Regions from separate parts of the Leucobacter chromiireducens genome, predicted to be linked through region 2. Evidence: riboswitches for the same ligand, from Rfam matches in the RefSeq annotation. Region 2 holds a riboswitch; the other holds the start of a gene.
The links. Region 2 has a riboswitch for magnesium ahead of ACR81A_RS05480 (hypothetical protein). Riboswitches for the same ligand answer to the same signal wherever they lie in the genome.
Positions count from the first base shown of each region.

Region 1: linked by a shared signal. The riboswitch ahead of ACR81A_RS01115 (MgtC/SapB family protein) and the one ahead of ACR81A_RS05480 (hypothetical protein) in region 2 are both predicted to bind magnesium.

Region 1 covers NZ_CP197024.1:236,274-240,142, reverse strand. The annotation lists gene ACR81A_RS01120 (MMPL family transporter) at 1-1,690, shown strand, start outside; gene ACR81A_RS01115 (MgtC/SapB family protein) at 1,713-2,417, opposite strand; M-box (ykoK) riboswitch at 2,607-2,774, opposite strand; gene ACR81A_RS01110 (phytoene desaturase family protein) at 2,820-3,869, opposite strand, start outside.
Region 2 covers NZ_CP197024.1:1,217,849-1,221,717, reverse strand. The annotation lists gene ACR81A_RS05500 (CorA family divalent cation transporter) at 1-7, opposite strand, end outside; gene ACR81A_RS05495 (CorA family divalent cation transporter) at 4-981, opposite strand; gene ACR81A_RS05490 (hypothetical protein) at 1,042-1,290, opposite strand; gene ACR81A_RS05485 (magnesium transporter CorA family protein) at 1,342-2,334, opposite strand; gene ACR81A_RS05480 (hypothetical protein) at 2,331-2,660, opposite strand; M-box (ykoK) riboswitch at 2,721-2,886, opposite strand; gene pdxS (pyridoxal 5'-phosphate synthase lyase subunit PdxS) at 3,027-3,869, shown strand, end outside.

The DNA of each region.
Region 1 (3,869 bases), 980 kb from region 2:
GCTTGTCACCCCCATCACAGCGGGCGAAGACAATACGGCGAACGCGGCGACGATCGCTGCCCTCCGCGACGCGGTGGCCGCCGACGGGCCGAAGGACCTCACACTGCAGGTCACGGGCGGACCCGCGTTTGGCGCGGACATCGCGGGCGCCTTTGCCGGCGCGGACTTCACACTGCTGCTCGTCACGATCCTCATCGTCGCGATCCTGCTCATCATCACGTACCGCTCCCCCGTGCTGTGGCTCGTGCCGCTCATCGTGGTGGCGCTCGCCGACGGTCTCGCCGGGCGCATGACCGCTGCGGCCGGTGCTGCCTGGGATCTGCAGTTCGACGCGGGCATCATCAGTGTGCTCGTGTTCGGCGCGGGCACCAACTACGCGCTGCTGCTCATTTCCCGCTACCGCGAGGAGCTGCTCCTCACGGACGATCACCGCCGCGCGCTCAGCACGGCCTGGCGGAAGACCGCCCCAGCGATCCTCGCCTCGAACCTGACGGTGGTGGTCGCGCTCCTCACACTCGTGCTCGCCGTGATCCCGGGCACGCACGGCCTCGGCATCTCTTCCGCGATCGGCTTGCTCATTGCGCTCGGGGCGGTCCTGTTCGCGCTGCCTCCGGTGCTGGCGATCTGCGGCCGAAAGCTGTTCTGGCCGTTCATCCCGAAGCCGGGGGCGCAGGCCGCTCAGGGGCGCGCGTGGCGGGCCATCGCGGCGCGCGTGATGCGTCGACCTGCAGGGAGCCTCATCGCCGGGCTCGCGCTCCTCGCGATCATGGCTGCCGGGCTGTTCGGCACGAGCGTGGGGCTCGACCAGGCGGCGAAGTTCCGCGTTGAGTCAGAATCGGCCGCGGGTCTCGAGTCGCTGTCCGCGCACTTCCCGCCCGGCGAGGCGCAGCCCATCTGGGTTGTCGCGAAGAGCGCCGCCGCGCGCGAGGTCGTCACCGCAGCGCAGGATCTCCCCGGCGTCGTGCGGGCACACCCCGCCGGAGCGACCGACGACGGCGAGCTCACGAAGATCATGGTGACGAGCGAGTACACACCAAGCTCCCCCGAAAGCCTCGCCCAGATCGACGCGCTTCGTACTGCCGTGCACGCCGTGCCCGGCGCCGACGCGGTAGTGGGTGGCGCAGTGGCGACCGACGTCGACGCGCGGGTCGGCAACCAGCACGATCTGCTGCTCATCGCCCCGCTCGTGCTCGCGGTGAGCTTCCTCGTGCTGCTCGTGCTGCTTCGCTCGCTCGTCGCACCGGTGCTCCTGCTGCTCGTCAACCTCGCGAGCGCGGTCGCGGCAATCGGTGCGGGATCATGGCTCAGCCGTATCCTCTTCGGGCAGGAGGCGCTCGATCTCCAGGTGCCACTCCTCGCGTTCCTCTTCCTCGTGGCGCTCGGCATCGACTATACGATCTTCCTCGTGCACCGTGCCCGCACCGAGGCTGAGCAGCACGGTACGCGCGAGGGAATGGTCCACGCGATCGCGCACACCGGCGGGGTCATCACGAGTGCGGGCATCGTGCTCGCCGGGGTGTTCGCAGCACTCGGTGTGCTGCCGCTCGTGACGCTCGGTCAGCTCGGTCTCATCGTGGGAATCGGCGTGCTCGTTGACACGCTTGTCGTGCGCACCGTGGTGGTGCCGGCACTCTTCGGGATTGTGGGCGAGCGAATCTGGTGGCCCGGAAAGCTGCGCGCGCGGGCGTGATCCCGCCGAGGGCGGGGACGGGTTAGTCCTCGCCCTCCAGCTCGTGCGCGCGCCAGCGCACCGAGGTCACCTCGGGCACGGGCACGATGTCGGCGATCGCCGCCTCGAACGCCGCGTCACTCCGGTCGAGCGCTGTCAACCGCGCGGTGAGCTCCACCTCCCCCGTGCTGAGGTCGCTCGCTTCGAGTGAGTGCATGGTGAACTCCGGTCGCTGCAGGGCGGTCACCACCTTCGAGCGGATGGGTACCTCGGCGTCCGAGGCGGAGCGCACCACAAACACGTACTCGGTGGTCACCGCTTCACGGCCACCTTCGCGGCTTCGGCGGTCGAGCAGCCGCCCCACCGGGCGAAGCACAACATTCGACACCATCACCGCTGCGGCCCCGCCCACCGCAACGAGAATGAGCCCGCCACCGGCGAGCGCGCCCACCGCGGCCGACGCCCAGAGCGTCGCCGCGGTGTTGAGCCCGGTGACGGATACACCCTGCTTCATAATCACGCCGGCGCCGAGAAAACCGATCCCCGACACGATCTGCGCGGCAACCCGGGTGGGGTCGGCTCCGTCAAAACTAAAGGCGCCCATGATCACAAACAGTGCGGAGCCGAGGCTCACCAGAGCGTTGGTGCGCACGCCTGCGGTGCGCGAGCGGAGCTGGCGTTCGAATCCAATGGCGGCGCCGAGGGCGAGGCCGGAAAAAATACGCAGGGCAAGGTCGAGTGTCTCCATGGGAACCTCTTTTCAAGGGGGCAGAAATGGAGCCGATGTGTTCGGCTGGTCGCTCGCTCAGCCCCTCTTCGGGGAGCGATGCGTGTCACGGTGCGATCGCAAAGATCGCGGATGGTCGTCGTTCACGCCTCACCTCCTCCACGGAGCAGCGCTCGACAGGCCGAGCAGGCCGAAACCCAACGGTTTCGCGACACACCTCCACGTCAGAGCTTTGGCACTGTGCGACGTATCCGATGCCGGAATCCGCTTGGGATCACCCCTTAATCCGGGGAGACCTGTCCTCAGCCTGGGCGTCTCTCGACGTCGTGGGATGAGCGGACTGTGTTCGCGCAGGAGCCTCGCCGAACGAAGCGCTACAAGGCCGTATCTTAGCGCCTTCGCCTCCCAATGGGCTGGCGGCGCTCAGCTGGCGGCGCTGTCAGGCTTCGTGAGCCCCAGCTCAGGCTCGGGGAGCCCGAACTCGTGCCACAGCGCTGCGCGTGCCGCGTACCAACCGGAGAGCCCGTGCACGCCCGGGCCGGGGGGCGTCGCCGCCGAACAGAGGTAGAGCCCTGCGACGGGGGTGCGCCAGGGCTCGCGGCTGGCGACGGGGCGGGCGAGCAACTGCCGCATCGTAATCGCGCCAGCGCTGAAGTCCCCGCCAACGTAGTTGGTGTTGTAGGCCGACAGCTCGGCCGCGGTCGTGACGCGATGCGCGATCACGCGGTCGCGGAACCCCGGGGCGAATCGCTCAATCTGAGCCATCACTGCGGCAGCCACGTCACGGTCTGAGCCGTGGGGCACGTGCGTGTAGCTCCACACCGCGTTGACCCCGGCCGGGTTGCGCGCCGGGTCAAACTCGCTCGGCTGCGCAAGCAGCACGTACGGCCGCTCCGGGTGCCGCCCACGGGCCACCTCGCGCTCGGCTGCCGCGGTCTCGGCGCGTGTGCCTCCCAGATGCACAGTCGGCGCCGCGGCCACCCGAGGGTCGCTCCAGGGCACGGGGCCGTCGAGCACGAAGTCCACCTTGCTCGCACCATCGCCAAAGCAGAAGCGGCCAAGCGCCCGGCGGTACCCCGCGGGAAGCATCGACCCCGCGATGTGCAGCAGACCGCGCGCAGAGGTATCGAAGAGCTTGACTCGGAAGCCATCGAGCTCGCCCATGCGGCTGATCCGGTGCCCGGTCTCGATGCGGCCGCCGTGGGCGAGCAGGTCGGCCGCGAGGGCGTCAGTGATCGACCGCGAGCCCCCGATAGGCACCGGCCAGCCCCGAGCGTGTCCGAGCGCACCCAGCACGGACCCGACCGCTGCGGTCGCAAGGTTCGGCATGCGGCCGATGCTGTGAGCCGCGGCACCGGCAACGAGCGCGGGCGCAGCCGCCTCACGGAAGCGAAGATTCCACGCCGGGCTCCCCTGCTCCGCCGTGCGGAGCGCGGTCGCGAGCGCAGCAAATGGGTCGCGCGGAAAACGTAG
Region 2 (3,869 bases):
GGCTCATCGCAGCCACCCCTTCCGCTTGATGTACCAGAGCGGAACCAGGGCGAAGATTGCGGTGGTCGCCATGACGAACCACTCTCCCCACGGCAGCGCCAGCTCCGGCATGTTCGCGAAGTTCTGGCCGTAGTACGCGGCAATGAGCGTGGGCGGCGTGAACACCGCCGTCACCACCGTGAACACCTTAATAATTTGGTTCTGCTTCAAATCGAGCGTGGTCATGAGCGACTGCTGAATGTTGCGCACCTTCGCGTGCTGGAAGCGCGCGTGGCGGCGTCCGCCCTGCACGTCAGAGAGCAGCGTCGAGTACTCGCGCTCCGCGTGCGCGCTCGAGCGCCGCATGCGCCGGGCCGCCCGCTCCAGCATGAGTTGCCCCTGGACTGCGCGGGCAATGAGCTCCTCCGCCCCGCCGAGGGAGACCGCGGTCTGCGCGATGTCAGCGACGCCAACCTGGCGCCCCTCCATCTTGAAGCCGCCGCTACTGTCGACCGCTTCATCCGCGAGGTCGTTCAAGACGAGCGAAATCTGGTTCACCGTGTCTTGCATCGCATCGTTGAGCCCCTCGATGATCACCAGGAGCGCCTCGCGGCTCGTCGCTGCTGAGGACAGTCCAGAGACTCGGGCCTGAGCCGCGGCAAGCGCGGGCACCGGGCGATCCGGCTCCACCGTGATGAGGAGCTCATCACTCACGGCGATGAGGATCGTGGCGCTCGTAAACACCGTGCTTGTGGCGGCGGGTCCTGAGGCGAAGGGCAGGGGAAGCTCGAGGGGCAGCAGGGCGAAACCGTGTTCGTCGACGGGGTGCGGCACTCGTCGATCGAGGTCGATGCCCAGCTGCGCTCGAATATCGGCGAGCAACGGCCGATCGGCGGCGCGCACGCGCAGCCAGCCGGTGCGGGGAAGCTCGGTTCGGAGTGAGGTGTCAGCCACAGCGGTTCCGCCGCTCTGAACCGGGATGGGCGCGGTGTTCTCGTACATGCGCGTCACCTTTCGTGTGTGGGGTCGCGGTGCGAGCGCGACCAAGTGTGTGGGTTCGGCCTAGCCGAGGGCGACGCCGTAGAGGTGGAGGCCCGCGAAGCAGGCGATGATGCCCGCGTAGAGCACCACCACGGCCCAGATGATCTCTTTCTCGATCTTCGAGGTGCGTGCGCGTCGATCGTCCTGTGCGCCAGCGTTCCCCGCCTGCCCCGGCTGATCCGTGCCGAGCGTGGTGAGTTCGAGGCGCGAGCTCCAGGCAAGCGGGGTAGCGCGGCGATCCTGCTGGGGCTGCGTGTTCTGGTGAGTCATGTTCTGTGTCCTTTGCGTGTGAAGTGTGGGGCGGAAAAACTGGCTACGCGCCTAGCGCAGCCAGCCGCGACGGCGCACGTAGATGAGCGGCAGCATCGCGAAGACGAAGCTGAGCACGATGATGGCGGGCTCGGCGAGGTCCCAGCTGAGGATGGGCATGTACTCGAAGTTCATGCTGTAGTACGTGGAGAGCAGCATCACGGGGAGGAACACGGCCGTGACCACGGAGAAGACCTTGATGATCTGGTTCTGCTTGACGTTGAGCGCGAGGTTGTTGGTCTGCTGGAGCAGACGAACCCGGTCGTGCACGAAGTCAATGTGCGGTTCAATGGCCTCAATGTCGTCGATCAGTCGCGCAAGATCGGTGCGCGCTTCCCCGCCGAGCACTCGCAGGTGCCCGCGCAAGTGCCGCGCGGCCTCAGCAAGCACAAGCTGATGCTCCATACAGCGAGAGAGCAGCTCCTCCATGTCGGCGAGCTCCTGCTGCGTCGTCGTGACGTCACTCACCCCGAACTCACGAGCCTTCTTCGTCTCGAGGCTGTGCAAAATGGCGCTCGTCTGCGTCATCATGTGTTCGGTCCCGTCACTGAGACTTCCGACCAGTTCGTCGGTCGTGTCAGCGATCGCCTGCAGGATGCTCGCGGTGATCTCGATCGGGGTGTCATCGTCGCGCGAGTCACGAGCCATCCGCGTCACCGCGAGGTCGAGCGACGCGCAGCCTCGCAGAGGCTCCACGGTCACGACAGTATCCGCGCTCACTGCAATTGCGATGCGCGTCTCGGAGTACGAGAGATGGTCGCGTTCAACGGCCCCGACAGCGAGGTGGGTCACCTCGCCGTCCGCCGCGAACGCCGGGGTGCCGGGAGCGGGGAGCGTAACCCCGGTCTCCTTCTGCACCTGTTCGACGAGCTGGGGGTCGTCCCCCACCAAGCGCACCCAGCGGCCGCCACTCAGCCGCTCGATCCGGCCGAAGCGGGCGATCTGTTCTTCGATGGTGTACATAATGTCGCTCTCTTTCGTGAGGCGCGGAGATTCCGCGCTCACTCGCCTTCCTTGTAGAAGCCGCTGTGGGTCCCGGACGTTGAGGACGTCTGGGTCTCAAGGTCGTAATTGAAGACGTGCAAACACGCGGTAATACCGAGCGTGAGCACGCTGCTCACCGCCACGATTCGGGTGGTGAACTTCTCGTAGCGGGTGGGCTTGCGGCGCGAACGTGAGTCGCTCGCGGTGCGGCTGAATGACTGGCTGCGCCAGGGCTCGGCCTCCCGGGTCGGTCGCGGGTCGTCGTCACCCGACTGCGGGGGCGCTCCCGGGCGAAGCGGCTGATGGACCTGCCAGAACAGGATGGGTTCAATGATCGCTGCGGGCATAGCGTTGTTTCCTCTCACGGCACGCAGAGTGGAGCCGACGACGAAGCCGTCGACTCAGGGACCGCGCTTCCATGTCAGAGCTTCGGCATTGCGTGACGTAATCCTGTGGCAGCCACTTGGGGCACCCCCTTAATCCGAGGGAACCTGTCCTGATCTTGGGCATCTCTCGATGTCGTCAGATCAGTGGCCTGTGTTCACGCAAGAGCCTCACCGAACGAAGCGCAGCACCACTCTAACAACATTCAACCACTTGCGCAAATAACTGCATGAACAGCAATGCCAAGAGGCACACAAGACGAATTGGTCCACTCCATACGAATAAAAGTGGATCTTGAGGAGAACCAAAACGCCGGGCAGGCTGGCTGCATGACACACACCGATACCCCACCAGCATTCCCCGCCCCGCTCCTCACCGCGGGCGTACGCCGCGGCCTCGCCGAGCACCTCACCGGCGGCGTCATTATGGACGTCGTGACGCCCGAGCAGGCCCGCATCGCTGAGCAGGCCGGCGCGGTCGCTGTGATGGCGCTCGAGCGGGTGCCCGCGGACATTCGCGCACAGGGTGGCGTTGCCCGCATGAGCGATCCCGATTTGATCGCGGGGATTCAAGACGCGGTAGCTATTCCAGTCATGGCGAAGGCTCGCATCGGGCACTTCGTTGAGGCCCAGATCCTTGAGACCCTAAGCATCGACTTCATCGATGAGTCGGAGGTGCTGAGCCCCGCGGACTATGCGCATCACATCGACAAGCACGCGTTCAGTGCCCCATTCGTGTGCGGGGCCACCAACCTTGGCGAAGCGCTCCGTCGCATCGCCGAGGGCGCCGCCATGATCCGCTCGAAGGGCGAGGCAGGGACGGGCGACGTCTCTGAGGCCACCCGCCACCTCCGCACGATTCGCGCGGAAATCGCACGCCTGAAGGGGCTGGATGAAGCTGAACTGTACGTCGAGGCGAAAGAGCTCCAGGCCCCACTCGAGCTCGTGCGCGAGGTCGCAGCCGCGGGCAGGTTGCCCGTGCCACTGCTCACCGCCGGAGGAATCGCGACCCCAGCGGACGCGGCAATGATGATGCAGTTGGGTGCTGACGGCGTCTTCGTGGGATCCGGCATCTTCACGACCGGCGATCCCGCCCGCCGAGCCGCGGCCATTGTGTCGGCAACCCAGCAGTTCACGGACCCCGAGGCCGTACTCGCTGCGTCCCGGGGGCTC